DNA from 2 places in the Alteromonas sp. Cnat2-8 genome. Region 2 is predicted to be linked to the other one. Evidence: riboswitches for the same ligand, from Rfam matches in the RefSeq annotation. Region 2 holds a riboswitch; the other holds the start of a gene.

Region 1 (7,776 bases), on a different contig from region 2:
CTTATCACCAAGGATTAGTTGGGTTTGAATGTTAGCGGTGGATGGTTGTTGTGTTCTGACACCTGCTATTTCGTACTGGTGAATACGTGAAAGCACGTTCTTCACATTATCAAAGCGTTCACTGGTTAATAGTACATTTTTACCCTGTCTGATTAGGCTTTCAATGAATATACCTAATAATGATGACTTGCCTCTGCCTCTTGGGGCGGTAATCAGCGCGTTTAGTTTATTAAGTGAGTGTGCTTGATATAAACGACTGTATGCCTGCTCTTGCTCTTCTGATTTAAATAGTGAGCCTCTATAGACGTTTGACGTTACGCCTTGGCTAATGCGGTACATAGCCGTATCTGGAAGTGTGGTTTTTTCTTCAGTGTGAAGTGCCACGTAGTCGTTGTTACGCAGGTGCTTTATAAAGCGTTCGAGGTATCGACTTTGTGTAAGCGTAAACCCCTCCGACAGGAACGAGACCGAAATATTGTTGACCCATTCACTCAATGCAGGGCAAATAAGTATTAAACAACCACTGCGTTTAACGATCCCCGCCACTGCCATCACGTCGCCAGGTTTGAATGAATCGCGACAGTCTAATGTGGCAATGTCACATTCGCTCCCCAGTACTTGTTTGCGGTTCTTTCCCTTAAGTGTATCGCCAGCAAAATTCACAACGCTTATAGATGAAACTTCATCTACAAAGGCTTGAACGCTACGTATGGCAGCTTCACAAAAATCATCATTGCCAGATATTACAAGCATTCTCCGGTGAAGCGGGCAAGTCACGTTTGATAAGTGTGAAGCGTGAGAGCTTTTTTTGCAGCCATTTTCGCCGCTATTTTCAAAGTAGGGGGCTAATAGCCATTCGCGTAATTGAGTTAGCGCCATGAATCAGTTTTTTCGGTATAATCTAACGCTATAGTAGCGATTTATTATGAGGAATTCGAATGCGCTTTCTTTCTCGGCGTCTAGTTATGCCAAACGACCTTAATTACGCCAATTCTTTGTTCGGTGGCCGCGCGTTAGAATGGATAGACGAAGAAGCTGCAATTTGGGCTATTTGTCAGCTAGAAACTAATTGCTTGGTAACTAAGCATATTGGTGAAATTAGTTTCGAATCACCGGCTATGCAGGGTGATATCGTAGAGTTTGGTCTAGAAACTAAAGCTGTAGGCCGTACGTCTATTACCGTAAGCTGCTTGGTACGCAACAAAGCAACCAAGAAAACCATCTGTTTTGCAGACGATATCGTTTTCGTAAAGGTTGACCCTGATACGCGTCAACCAACCGCACACGGCAAAACGTTGGAAGGTTTAAAAGCACAAACTGACGATGAAGTACGTCGCCTAAATATGAATATTGACGCTGAATAGCCCTAAGCTTTCAACGCCTTATATCATATATAAAACCTTACGTTAGCTTAACGTCTTATCTGCTTGACGGCGTGTATCGAACTGGTAGACTCCGTCGCAGAAGTTGAGTTTGCTAGTTTTAGCCGCGCAACACTATACCAAGGGGTGTCCGTTTTCGGTCTGAGATCCACATTCGTGGGAACCCTTAAACCTGATCCGGATAATACCGGCGTAGGGATGGTTCACAATATAGCCTTATCACCTGCCGTTAGACCCGGATCTTTTTTCTTAAATAAGAATAAGAGATCCCATGTATAAAACACTTTTCACACTTTCACTGCTTGCTAGTTCCGTTGCGGCCTATGCGCAACAAACCAATGTAAGTAACACTTCAGATAGCACGCCATCAGATATTGAGCGCGTCATCGTATCTGGTGATTTTCGTCAAACTACACTCGACCAGTTAAGTGCTAGCGCGACCATTTTAGATCAAGAGCGTCTTCGCAGTAGACAGCCGAGCCATATCGACAGTGTGCTAAACAGTATTCCAAACGTAAACTTTGCAGCTGGTGCGTCTCGCGGCCGCTTCGTGCAAATTCGCGGTATTGGAGAGCGTAGTCAGTTCGCCGAGCCTATCAATCCTTCTGTAAGCTTTATCGTCGATGAATTTGATTTTTCAGGCCTTGCTGCGGCAGGTCTTATTTTTGATACTAAACAACTAGAGGTATATCGCGGACCTCAGGCTACCTTATACGGCACAGGTGCATTGGCCGGAGCGGTTAAACTCTCCAGTAATGACGTGGGTAGCGACGCCCCAGACTACGTTGAAGCCCGCATTGGGAACAAAGAGAGTTACCGTATTGAAGGCGCCACTGGTGATGATATCAACACGGATTGGGGCTATCGTGTTGCGCTGGTTCATAATCGCAGTGATGGCTTTGTAGAAAATACGTTCTTGAATAGAAGCGATACCGCGAATATCGATGAAACCGCACTGCGCTTTGCCGTTGAAGGCAGCGTAGATGAGCGAACCACACTTGCACTTACTTATCGCTGGTACGATATCGATAACGGTTACGATGCATTCTCGCTAGACAATGACAACAAAACGCTGTCTGATGAACCAGGATTTGACGAACACCAAACCCACGCTGTTAGCGCGCGCTCTACAACCAATACAGCAGCGGGCGACTTTATTCTAATTGCCACCCATGCTTCTCACAATATTGCTTATGGCTACGATGAAGACTGGACATTCACAGGGTTTCACCCGTGGGGTTACACGTCTTTTGACGCCTATTATCGCGATGTAGAAACACAGACCGGCGAGATGCGTTTCGTGTCGTCTGACAGTGCCGCACTTTTTGATGGTATGACTGACTGGACAATAGGCGTGTTTTATAAAAGCACGGAAGAAAAGCTGCTACGTCAATACACTTATTTGGATAGTGACTTTGCCAGTGAATACACGCCTACGACGACCGCTATCTATGCTCAGACTGAAAGTCGTTTGAACGAAAATTTAGTACTGGTAGCAGGGTTAAGAGTAGAAAACTACGATTTTGATTACGCTGATAACAACCAACTTACTCGCGCGTTCGACACCACCATGGTAGGCGGGAAAGTCGCGCTTCAGTATACGCAGGGCAATCACTTCTATTACGGCAGTATTTCACGCGGATATAAAGGTGCAGGCTTTAACCCCGACAGCCGCGTGAATGACAATCAGCGATTCTTCGACGAAGAATATAACTGGAACTACGAAATAGGTGTAAAGGGCCCATTACTTACGCCTGACCTAATTGCTCGTGCTGCAATTTTCTATATGGATAGAAAAGATACTCAGGTGAGCGATTTTGACGTTATCACTCGTGATGACGGTACGGCAGGGTTCGTAGACATTATTGATAATGCTGATTTAGGAACAAACAAAGGAGCCGAGCTGGAGCTTAGCTGGATTGCTAGTGATGCATGGCAGCTAGATGCAAGTGTTGGATATCTAAGCGCTACCTTTGAAGGGTATACGCTTGCAGACGGTACTGAAGTGTCTGAGCAAAGGCAGGCTCAATCACCTAAGTGGACCGCAAACCTGTATAGTGAGTACGCACTTACAGATAACATGCTCTGGCGTGTAGATGTAGATTACAAAAGCGAATACCGTTTTTCTGACGGCCATGATGTAACCTCGCCAAGTACTACGCTGGTTAATTCGGAGATTGTGGTGTTACACGGTGATTGGCAGACATCACTGTGGGTACAAAATGCCTTTGATCGTGAGTACTACACCCGTGGATTCGGTGGTTTCAGCAACGACCCTCGCGATGAGTATGCCTTCGATGAGCCATATTACCAAATAGGTAACGGTCGTCAGTTTGGCGTTACTGTTAAGTACGCGTTTTAAAATAAAAGGAAACAGACATGCAAGTTATGGTTGAACTGTCGTTGTACCCATTGGTTAACGAATACATTCCACCTATTCAAGATTTCATTGATAGGTTAAATAGCTATAGTGATATTGCAGTTTCAACAAGCTCAACCAGCACGCAGGTTACAGGTGACTATGGCGTGGTTATGAAAGTACTTGGCGAAGAAATGCAAAGGACCCATGAAGAAGTGGGGCAGGCTATTTTCGTTGCTAAGTTTTTAAACTTTGATGCCATGCAATCTAGAAAATCATCTTAATGGCTAACTTTTTTTCTGAGTTTACCTCACAAATTGCCGCTACTTCGCTTTTAGAGTGGGTAGCGGTTGTCCTCGCTATTGCCTATGTGCTGTTAGCCGCAAAACAGAACAGCTGGTGTTGGCTGTGCGCTTTTGTGAGTACCGCAATTTACACCTGGCTATTTTGGCAGGTGACTTTGCCATTTCAGTCTGCGCTTAACTTCTTTTATATGATAATGGCGGGATACGGTTATTATCAGTGGTCGAAAGGGGCGGAAGATGGCGATGTTAAGCCAGTGCTTCATTGGCCGTTCTGGGCTCATTTGCTCATTGTGCCGAGTATGTTATTGCTCGCTTGGGTTCTGTCTGAGGTGGCAGGCTCACAGTTCAATAGTGAGTACCTACTATTAGATGCGAGCATTAATTTATTGAGTGTAGTCACAACATTTATGGTGGCGCATAAAATCCTGCAAAACTGGGTTTATTGGTTTTTCATCAATTTAGCGTCCGCATACTTATACCTGCAAGTGGGTTATGCATTATCTGCTTGCCTGTTCTTAGGCTACGTTGGTTTTGCGGTATTTGGGTATTACCAGTGGCTAGTACAATATAAAAAACAAGGTGAACAGGTTGGATATCATCGCCACGCTGCAAAAGGCGCTTAATCTTAGTGACAGTGCGAAAATTTTGTCACACCCTGCTGGAGCGGTAAATCACGTTTACCGCGTTCAAGAGCTCGCAGATAGTCAGTTACCCTTGATTGCAAATAACCTTCAAAGTAGTGGGCAACCAAAATCGGATCATAACCCTGTCGACTTAGCGGTGAAATGGATGGGCGATGATGACTTTAGTGGGGTTAATCGTGCGCACCAATTTGCTTTGCAGCAACAGCTTTATAGGTTGGGAGTAGCGCCGCAACCTATATGGTTAAGCGATGATGAAACCATCTGGGTTGAGCAGTGGCTAGAGCACAGTGACAGTGCGACGCTTTCGATGCTTGAGCTGGCCAACACCCTCGCTCGTATTCATTCTTTGCCCATTACCGCTAGGCCATTAGATTTAGCATCAAGATGGCAGCATTATATTAATGTTGCACAGCTCGATATGAGCAGTGAGCTTTATCTAAAAGCCCAATCATTGCGGAAACAAGTAATAAAAAGTGAACAAGACGATGACGACTATGTGTTATGTCATAATGACTTGCTAACTAATCACTTATTACTGAGCGCAGATAACTCACTCAAAATTATTGATTGGGAATATGCCGCCATGGGAAACCGCTACTTCGATTTAGCAAGTTGCTGCCTTATCAATAAACTTGAAATCAATGAAAGTAGAGAGCTCGTTAAGCATTACGCCAAGCTAATGAACATCGATGAGCACGACGCGATAGCGAAATTTGATCTGCACACCGAGATTGTCGCTATCACTAATGACCTGTGGTTTGCTGCGCTTAACGCCAATAAGGTCTAATTGTCATAAACTGCTCCGCATTTAAAAGTGACGCTGCATAGAAGTCGGTTTAAAAGCGGGCAATAAGACAAAACACAGGTGATGGATAAAGGCTATTTGGTGTTATTCGATTGAAAAAACAGCGCATTGCGTGTTAATTAAGCATGCAGTGCATGGTAGTGATAAAAAGGCTTTACCTTTTTAATGTCATCCGTATAATGCACAGCGCGCTAGGGGTGTAGTTCGAATTGGTAGAACAGCGGTCTCCAAAACCGATGGTTGGGGGTTCGAGTCCCTCCACCCCTGCCACTTTCTCTTCTTGTGAACGTTTACGTTCAAATCCTATATCGTTTCTTTGTTAAATTCTTCTTAAATTTTTTTGGTTTCTGTTGCTAGTGCTTAATTTTCTGCAGCTGTTTTATTTCCTCTTATACCAAGGGCTAGGCATTATAAATTCGCGAATAATACTTAAGAATCAACGCTTATGAATTAACGCTTGAGCATTAAAGAGCAAGTACAATCCAAGCAAAAGAACGCGATAGTTATTCAACCAAGCCTGCAACTTTAGTAAACTAAACAAATATAATGAACTATTCACGTTAGGTGTCTTTACGCAATGTCTCTTACTTCATATCAGCAGGCGGTTTTACAGGAAATGGGGATCCCTGTTTGGATCACCAAAGACGCCTACGCTGAGCTAAAGCAGGAAGACCAAGCGAAACAAAACAACGCCAATGCAGCACAACGCAACGTCGGCAGTACAAATAGTTCATCGACACAGTTACCCTACAGCCAAAACGCTCAAACCAATAAGCCGCCTTCAACGCCAATATCTCAAGAAGAAAAGCAATCACGGCTTGCTCAGTTGCGGGCAAATGTTGGCAGTAGCGCGAAAGATAAGGCTAAGCCTAAAGACGGCGGGGCAGCAAAACTTTCCACACCCGGCGGGTCGCACAATGACGGGAAAGCAGGGCAAACCGAAACAGGTGCTTCACAGTCACACAACATTTCGCCGTCTTTCGACAATGCGGTTACCTCGCAAGAGTCTTTAACAAAGTCTATTGGCGCAAAAGGGCCGGTATCGCCTGAAGGTATCCCGTTAAGTGCCGAACAGAAAGCTAAATCACAGCAATGGCTGAAGGACATGCAGCTAGCCTGTGTTCAATTGGGTATACCTTCACAGTGGGCTAGCACCATAATGATTGGCCGTACGCTATCGGTAACCGAAACGGCCATTATATTGCCAGCCACACCGCTAAAACTCACAGCTGTGCAAAAACGGGAGCTGTGGGCGCAGCTTATCAGCGCAGCACGCGAATTAAACCACTCCGCTAACGGACAGTAGTCGCGTCGATGAAGTTAACAATCGTACCGCCACAAGGCTTTAACGAGCACATTGAACTTGCGCATGCTATCCATCAAGAGGCACAAGTGTCGCCTTGGAAACTAAGTACCTTCGCAGACTGTTTCACGAAACCCTATTACGGGGTGTTTGCCTTTGAAAATGACAAGATTGTTGGCTATGCCATCATGCTTGAGGTCGTTGATGAAGCTACGCTGATGGATATTGCGGTAGACAGTGGCGCAAGAGGCAAGGGTGTAGGTCGCGCTTTAGTTGATTTTGTCATTGAGACATCGGTAAAAAATGCAATGCGTGAAATGTGGCTAGAAGTGCGTGAAAGTAACCATACTGCTATTGCGCTTTATGAGAGCTCGGGGTTCGAGCATATAGAAACCCGCAAAAACTATTACACCGTAAAAAGTAATAATGACGGTTATGACAAGAGTAATGGAAACAGCGCACAAAAAGAAAACGCTAAAATCATGAAGTGGACAAATCCCACCTTAGCCTAGTGTTTGTAATCCTAGGCATATACGTTTCGCGTATATCAAAGCATTATCTGAACTCAGCATACGCTTCAAGACCATAGCCGTGCGTGTTTAAATTAGAACACGTCCCCATCAATCAAGGTAGAAATAGCATGGCTAAAGTGCTCAACAAGGCTTTAATCTCATCAAAACGATTTGCTATAAATGTGGTTACCTACAAAGAGGGTCATAGCGTGTTAGAACATAATGACCCTATGGGCAGCGGGCGTTACTTTAAATTTAATGTAGTACTAAAAAAGCCGAAGCGCGGCGGTCAATTTTGGGCAGAGAAAGTCATCTTTAATCTCTTTAACCGCATTTACTTTTTTCGGCCAGATAAGTACATGCACAGCGTAAGCAAAATAGAAAAAGGGGAGCGGAAGCTGCTGTCTGTTGCATTGTACCTGTAGGTCATAGTGTTTATCAGTGATTAACCACCCGTATAGCAAAG
Region 2 (7,776 bases):
TGGGTAGCTTGGTGGCATGCTGCCATGCCTACTACTGGGCCTAGTACACCTTTGCTAACGCAATCTTCGCGTATGGCAACATTATTCACTAAACACTCGTAGCAACCGCAGGTGGCTGAGTTTTGAGGCAAGTTCAGCGCTTGCCAGGTAAGCCCACTGGCTGCTGCAATAAAAAGCGGAATAGAGGCGCGAAACGAGGCCAGGTTTATCTGCCTTCGTACCGTAACGTTGTCGGTGCAATCCAGCACGCAGGTGGCTGATGCAATTAATGTTGGTAAGTTGTTACTATCAGCAAATAAGCTTTTAAACTGGATGTTTAAATGCGAGTTCACTTTACGCAGTTCATTGTAAAGCGATTTAGCTTTAAGCTCGCCTAGGTGCATTTCGTTGTAGCTTATTTGGCGCTGCAAATTACTAATGTCGACGGTGTCACCATCTATAAGTGTAATGTTGCCCACGCCTGCGCCTGCTAAATAGCGGGCGGTTAAGCTGCCTAATCCTCCTAAGCCAACGATAACAGCGTGTGCACTCGCCAAATTAAGCTGTCCGTCGTGATCAATGCAATCGAGCAAAAGTTGTCTGCTGTAGCGACGTATATCCTGATGCTCAAGCTTTCGGCTTACCGAGTGACTAATTGAATGAGTAGCTGAATGGCTAAGCAAACCCTGCCTCCTGAACTAATGCTTGGTAGGCTTTCAGCGGGTGTGCTGCCTGAGTGATTGCACTTACCACAGCTATGCCGTTAACACCGGTTTTAGCAACATCGCTTATGCGCGATAAGTTAATACCACCAATAGCAACGGTGGGAATGCCATCGCAAAGCTGCACATACTTTTCTAAACGTGCTACACCTTGCGGCTTTGAAGGCATGTCTTTGGTATTGGTGGGGAAGATGTGACCAAGGGCAATGTAAGACGGGTTTAAAGCGCGAACACGTTGAATTTCAGCGAAGCCGTGCGTTGATATTCCAAGCCGTAAACCCGCACTACGGATGGCGTTTAGGTCTGCGGTGTCGATATCCTCTTGTCCCAAATGAACTCCGTAAGCCCCGAGTTCTATGGCCAGCTCCCAATAGTCATTAATGAATAATTGGCAGTCGGTGTGTTTCACCAATTCTATTGCCTCTTTTATTTGCTGACGAATGTCTTCTTGGGAGCCTTGTTTAACCCGCAGCTGCATGATTTTAACGCCCGTTGGCCAGAGGCGGGCTATCCATTGCACACTATCCACTACAGGGTAGATGCCTAAATGAGTATGAGTAAGTGCAGGAAAGTGGGCTGCTTTACAAGACGAGGCTTCAAGAAGGGTATCCTTATCCCGCTCTTTTTCATTGGCAGTGGCGCCACGTTGGTGAAAGGTCACCAGCGGAAAGCTCTCTGGTTTTGCGGGAAAGCCGTTGGTTCGTGCAAAGTAGGCGGTTAATACGTTACTTATGGCGTTTGCGTTAGCCGCTGCGCATTGCTTTGGTAGTGTATGGTTGCGAACTTCGCTGACGTAAGCATTAGCAAGCGTAAGTGCGTCTTCAATGCAGTAGTCGTGCACAATGAATGCCGCTACTGCACTGGCTAACATACAGCCTGTGCCGCGAAGGTTGCCGTTAGCGTATTTCGGCTGGCTAAAACGAAGAGTGTGAGAGGCACAAACAAAAATATCGCTCACGTTTTTTTGCCAGTGGGCGTGACCGCCTTTCACGTACACGCTCTTTGCGCCTTTACCCCTTAGCCGATTGATTGCAGTTAGCAAGCTCGCTTCATCAACAACTGGCAAATGAGTGAGCCACGCAAGCTCATCGATATTTGGCGTAACGATATCTACCGTATTCAACAGTTCGTCAACTACGCTTTCGCTTAACTCACTCAGCACGCCACCGGACGAGGTAGACAGTACAGGGTCCCATACAACGAAGGGGCGAGGGTTAGATGTTTTTTGAATACGTGCACACAACAACAGCGCTTGCTCATCATTAGCAATAGCGCCAATCTTAATAGCGCGTGGCGGGGTATCTTCAAACAGCACCTGCCACTGCTGATTTAATGCCGACGCGCACATGCTTTCCTTACTAAGCATGATTGAGTTGGACTGCACGGTAAGCTGTGTAGTGAGCACACAAGCATGGATGTTCAGATCGGCCAATGTAATGGCGTCGCGGGTAACGCCCGCACCACCGCTACAGTCAACGCCTCCCACACACCACACTACAGGAAGTGCAGTGGTGAGGTTGTTGGATGCAGGGCTTATGGACGCTTTCGCCATCATGGTAGCTCTACCTTGCTATCTGCAGTGTGATAAAGCTCTGCGCCAGACTGATTGAATGCCTGGGCCATGTCTTTCATTCCTTTTTCTTTCTCAAACTCTTGCTGCTCTGCTTGTTTAGCCACATCGCGCACTTCCTGAGAAATTTTCATGCTGCAAAATTTAGGGCCGCACATAGAGCAGAAATGCGCAACTTTGCCAGACGCCTGCGGCAAAGTTTCATCGTGATAAGCGCGCGCGGTATGCGGGTCGAGAGCTAAATTGAACTGGTCTTCCCACCTGAATTCAAAGCGTGCTTTCGACATGGCGTTGTCGCGAATTTGTGCACCTGGGTGTCCTTTCGCCAAGTCGGCAGCGTGGGCTGCAATTTTGTAGGTGATCAGCCCCTGTTTAACGTCTTCTTTGTTAGGTAGGCCCAAATGCTCTTTAGGTGTTACATAGCACAGCATTGCGCAGCCATACCAACCAATCATGGCAGCACCTATACCTGAAGTGAAGTGATCGTAGCCAGGAGCGATATCGGTGGTGAGGGGGCCAAGGGTATAAAACGGCGCTTCGTGGCAATGCTTAAGCTGCTCTTCCATGTTCGCTTTAATCATATGCATTGGCACATGTCCCGGGCCTTCAATCATTACCTGAACATCGTACTCCCATGCAATTTTCGTCAGCTCACCAAGGGTACGTAATTCAGAGAATTGCGCGTCGTCGTTAGCGTCAGCTACGCTACCAGGGCGCAGGCCATCACCTAGCGACAGCGCCACATCGTACTTAGCGCAAATTTCGCAAATATCGTGAAAGTGCTCATACAGAAAGCTTTGCTGGTGGTGGCTTAAGCACCACTTTGCCATTATCGAACCGCCGCGCGATACAATGCCGGTTACCCGCTTTGCGGTAAGGTGTACGTACTCAAGCAGCACGCCAGCGTGAATGGTGAAGTAGTCTACGCCTTGTTCAGCTTGCTCAATTAGGGTGTCTTTAAACATCTCCCACGTTAAATCTTCGGCTACACCGTTTACTTTTTCTAGCGCTTGATAGATGGGGACGGTGCCCAGGGGAACAGGGCTATTTCTCAGCAACCATTCGCGTGTTTCGTGAATGTTTCTGCCGGTAGATAGATCCATGATGGTATCAGCGCCCCAGCGCGTTGACCACACCAGCTTCTCTACCTCTTCTTCAATAGACGAGGTGACTGCTGAATTACCAATGTTTGCGTTAATCTTTACTAGAAAGTTGCGCCCTATAATCATTGGTTCCAACTCGGGGTGGTTGATGTTGCATGGAATAATGGCGCGGCCTGCGGCCACTTCCTGGCGTACAAATTCAGGCGTGATGGTCTCGGGTAAATTCGCGCCAAAGTGTTCGCCTTTGTGCTGCTGCGTCAGTTCGGCATCTTTAATGGCTTGGCGGCCCATGTTTTCGCGAATGGCAATGTATTCCATTTCTGGAGTAATAATGCCCTGTCTTGCGTAGTGAAGCTGGGTTACGTTTTTACCTGCTTTTGCTTTTAGTGGTTTGCGGCTGCGAATAAAGCGGAAATCTTCGGTAAATATGTCGTTTTCACGCTCTTTTGCAAAGCTTGATGAAACGCCCTCTAATTCAAGGGTATCGCTACGCTCTTCAATCCACGTTTGGCGAAGCGGAGCTAGGCCTTTGTGCACATCTATGTTTTCTTTTGGGTCGCCGTAGGGGCCTGAAGTGTCGTAAACAGGAATTGGCGGATTTGGCTCTAAAATAGGGTTGTCTTCGGTTCCACCCACTAAACTGTCGTGTTGGTGAATAAGGCGCATGGCCACACGAATATCGTCACGGCTGCCACACTCGTAGTGGCGCGTTGAATTTGGGTAAGCTTCGCCCGCAAGTTCATTAATGAATTGTTGTGCTTGTTGGCGCTGTTCGCGTCTGTTCGACATAGCATTTTACCTTGTTAATTTAGGTTCTAAAAATGCTTGTCAGGAGTGAAGGAGAATACAAAGTGTAAGTGTAGAAGGGGAATAATCCCGTTACTTTAGCGAGATTGTCGGTAAAGGTTTTGGTGATTACAGCCCTTTACACCGTTGATGTTGACTTGGGGATAAACTTGAACAGTTTACCTTGAGTGACGAGCAGCACCGTAATGGGTGTGTTTGTATCATCAACAGCAAAACAACTTCGCTTCACAACGCTAAACCACGGTTTAACATTGTGCACTTTGTATTTTCTTGTTCCCTTCGCAGGTATTAGCCTGATCAGGTTCTACGGATCCCACTTTCGCGGTCTCAGCTTACTGGGTTAACAGTGAAGCACTCCGACAAGTTGTTTAAGTCAATTCGGGTTGTTGTTGAAACAACCCGAATTGAGAATTCCTTTTTACTATATCTTCAATTTTACGGGTAATACAAGTACTACCAGAAAGCTAAATGAATATTCATCTAGCTGGCTAGCTGCTGACCTTCCTTGTAAAGCTGAAGTGCAGTGGCTGTGTCGTGCTTGCGTTCGCTAATTGCAGACAGCAGCAATAAGTCTTCTTTGCGCGACTTCATTTTGGTGGCTTTAAGCAGGGCTTTTTCCGCCAACACATCATCGCCTGAGTTAAATGCAACTTGGCCTAGCGTGGAGTATAGCGACACGTTTTCTTCGTCTTGCTTTATCCAGCTTTCAAGCAGTCGTAGTGATGGCGATGCATCAGGAATATTAAGCTGCGTGAACAGCGGAAACAGGGCGCTGTTCGGGCCACGTTTTTGCCATTCAACTAGCAAATTCTGTGCGTCAGCATGCATACCTTGGTCAAGTAACTGTTGAATGTAGGCCGCGCGGTAAGCATCGTCGTGACGAAGCTTACGAGGTAGGGTTTCCCAATACGATTTAAGTTCGACAGCGCCTTGTTTGCTGGCAATTTCGGCAAACTTACCTTTGGCGATGCGCTGGCTCCATGCGGTGTAATCCGCTTTGGGCAATGCTTTACGCCAGCCTGACAAATTCTCCTGAAGTACTTGCCACTTACCTAACTTGGCAAGAATTTGCGCTTTCAACTGCACAACCTGCTTGTTTTCACGGTCTTGCTCGTCAAGCTCGTTAAGTTTCTCTAGTGCCGCATCGTATTTTTCTTCAGCCATATCAATACGCGCGTGCATGACCGTTGCGGATACTTTTGCTTTTGGAAAATCAGTTGCCTGAACAAGGAAATAACGGGCTTTGGCTAAATCGTTATTGGCAAAAGCAATTTGCGCTGACGCCAAATAGTTAACGCCTTCGAAATCGCCGTTGGTGGTTTTGCTTAGCGCCTTTTGAGCCGTATCAAAATCACCTGCAGCCATTGCGTGTAAGCCGTCGTAAAACGCACGCTTACGTTTGCGCTCACCCAAAGTGCCGAACCATTTATGTGAACCTGTGATCAGGCTTAACGCCCACAATACAAGTCGAGATAGTACGTACCAGGCAATGACGGCACCTATCACTAAAATACAAAAGCTAATCACCGTCATTTCAACAGCGGTATTACCCAGTGATATGAGTACGTAGCCCTTATCGCCTAACAACATCGGGCCAACAATTAGTGCAACAACGAATGCGGCTAATACCGCAAGGGCAACAGCTAACCATTTCATAGTGCACTTGCTCCTTGTCCGAACACCTGTTTAACGCGGCTATCCAATAGACGCTCTAGCGGTTTTTGTGACGCTAGCTCTGTAGGTATTGGGCGCGATACATCGGTAGCAATGAGGTTTTGTAGTGCATCTACAAAGCCCGTTACTTGGCTTTTTTCTGTGTCGAACTTTTCAATAATTAACGTTTGAGCGTATTGAAGCGACTGGCTGTAAAGTCCTGCATCGCCCTGAAGCGCGGCAGTTTGCGCGTGCATAAGCTGCAGACGAAGTTGTTCTTTTGCTAAAAACTGCGCTTCCAGTGAAAGCACTGGTTCAACCGGGCCTTCAATGGTTTTTATGGTAAGAAAATCGTTCACCAGTGAACGCCACACTTTTGCAAGGTTCTCCTGCCAGTCGTCAGCTGACTCCGATAAGATCGTGTCTTCTGCATTGGCGTCTTGTGGTTTTTCAAAGGTATCAAGTGGTAGCTTATCTATTTGCGCTATCATGCCTGTAAGCGCAAGGGCTACGGAGCTTTGTGATACAGGGTTAAGCTGTTGAAGTGTTTGAATGTCTTCAGCAAGGTTTGCGCGAACCGGAAGTACCGATGGGTCGGCCAACGACTTTAAGCGTTTATCTGCGTTAACTAGCAGCAAAATTGCTGTGCGTACGTCGTTTTCTAACCAAAGCTTTCTGCCTGCCATGCGAACTAAGTAATCAGCTTCAGCAATGAGCCAGTCTGCCGGGCGGCGACCTTCCATATTGTTTAGTTGTTCAAGCGTCGATTCAGCTTGCAGCGTCAGCTTTTCGTTTTGCGCTTTTAACTCGGCTACCGTGCTTTCTAACGTCTGGTTGGTGCGAGCTACTTTGTCGATAGAGGCAACAAGACCAGCGCGCTCACGCTCAATAGTGTTTAGCTGAGAGGTCGTCGTTTGAAGTGCAGATTCAGAGTCCTTGCTTGCCGACTGTTGCTGCATGTAATACCAGTAACCTGCGCCAGCCATACCAAGCACAATAAGGAAAAGGATGATTACAACAAACCACAGTAGACCATTTCCCGACGATTTCTTTTTAGCAGCCCCCGACGATGTTGATTCACTGTGCGTGGCAGAAGATTCGATAACGTCTTTTTCAGCTTCCACTTTCACGAGTTCCTCTTTTTGTGGGCTACTTTCATTGTTGTTGGCCATTCAATACTCCCAGTTATCCTTTACCCAGGCGATGAGTGCCTGATCGGTGGCTCGCTGACAAACCGCTACCTCTTTAATGCCTTGGCTAGTGAGGGTTTTGGCAATTCGGTCGCTCACTGTTAACCATTTAATTGATTTAAGTGCTTGGCCAAATTGCGCAATTAGTTGCAGTGCCATTGCTTCGCTTGTAGCGATAATGCCGCTAACTTCGCCCATTTTCCACCGTTTTGTGTAAATTGGGCTTGTAAGTTGCTCTCTTTTATAAACGCAAAAGCTATTCACTAAAATACCTTTTTCGTCTAATCCAGTGGCTATGGCGTCGCGCCCACCTTCACCCTTAATGATAACGACATGCTGACAGTTTGCCTCATTAAGTTGGTGCATTGCCAGTATACCTTCGGATGTATGGGCTTCGGGAATAGCAACCTGCGTCGATGAAAACGCCTGAAGTCCCGCTTGTAATTTTCGTGCAGTGGCATCGCCCACAGCTATGATCAATGGTAAGTCGTTAGCCGTTTCGCGTAAGCCTTCAATAACGGTGTCTACAGCATATACGCTGGTAACAACAATTGCGTTTACTGCATTTGACGCTAAAAATTCTGCAGCAGCTTTTCTTTCAGACGAAATATCAATGATGTTAGACGTGGCAACGCCTACCGCGTCAATTCCGGCTTTTTCAAAGGCAGAAGCGCTTGCTTTTAACTTTGGCAGTGGGCGTGTAAACAGCAACATACTATCGAATTTTCATCCTTTTATTTTACTGCGTAAAC

What was found. A riboswitch is a leader RNA that binds a small molecule or an ion and turns the genes downstream of it on or off. The one in region 2 is predicted to bind thiamine pyrophosphate.
Region 1: another riboswitch for thiamine pyrophosphate. It lies ahead of MHN00_RS00460 (TonB-dependent receptor); the one in region 2 lies ahead of thiC (phosphomethylpyrimidine synthase ThiC).

What each region holds. Positions count from the first base shown of each region.
Region 1 covers NZ_JAKREX010000001.1:99,936-107,711, reverse strand. Annotated here, with positions in the region: gene MHN00_RS00470 (GNAT family N-acetyltransferase) at 1-879, opposite strand, end outside; gene MHN00_RS00465 (hotdog domain-containing protein) at 939-1,364, shown strand; TPP riboswitch at 1,495-1,598, shown strand; gene MHN00_RS00460 (TonB-dependent receptor) at 1,654-3,744, shown strand; gene MHN00_RS00455 (hypothetical protein) at 3,762-4,025, shown strand; gene pnuC (nicotinamide riboside transporter PnuC) at 4,025-4,669, shown strand; gene MHN00_RS00445 (phosphotransferase) at 4,635-5,477, shown strand; tRNA gene MHN00_RS00440 (tRNA-Trp) at 5,689-5,765, shown strand; gene MHN00_RS00435 (alanine acetyltransferase) at 6,073-6,801, shown strand; gene rimI (ribosomal protein S18-alanine N-acetyltransferase) at 6,810-7,310, shown strand; gene MHN00_RS00425 (hypothetical protein) at 7,439-7,735, shown strand.
Region 2 covers NZ_JAKREX010000007.1:215,859-223,634, reverse strand. Annotated here, with positions in the region: gene MHN00_RS18765 (HesA/MoeB/ThiF family protein) at 1-662, opposite strand, end outside; gene thiE (thiamine phosphate synthase) at 655-2,256, opposite strand; gene thiC (phosphomethylpyrimidine synthase ThiC) at 2,253-4,163, opposite strand; TPP riboswitch at 4,439-4,550, opposite strand; gene MHN00_RS18750 (heme biosynthesis HemY N-terminal domain-containing protein) at 4,662-5,837, opposite strand; gene MHN00_RS18745 (uroporphyrinogen-III C-methyltransferase) at 5,834-7,006, opposite strand; gene MHN00_RS18740 (uroporphyrinogen-III synthase) at 7,007-7,738, opposite strand.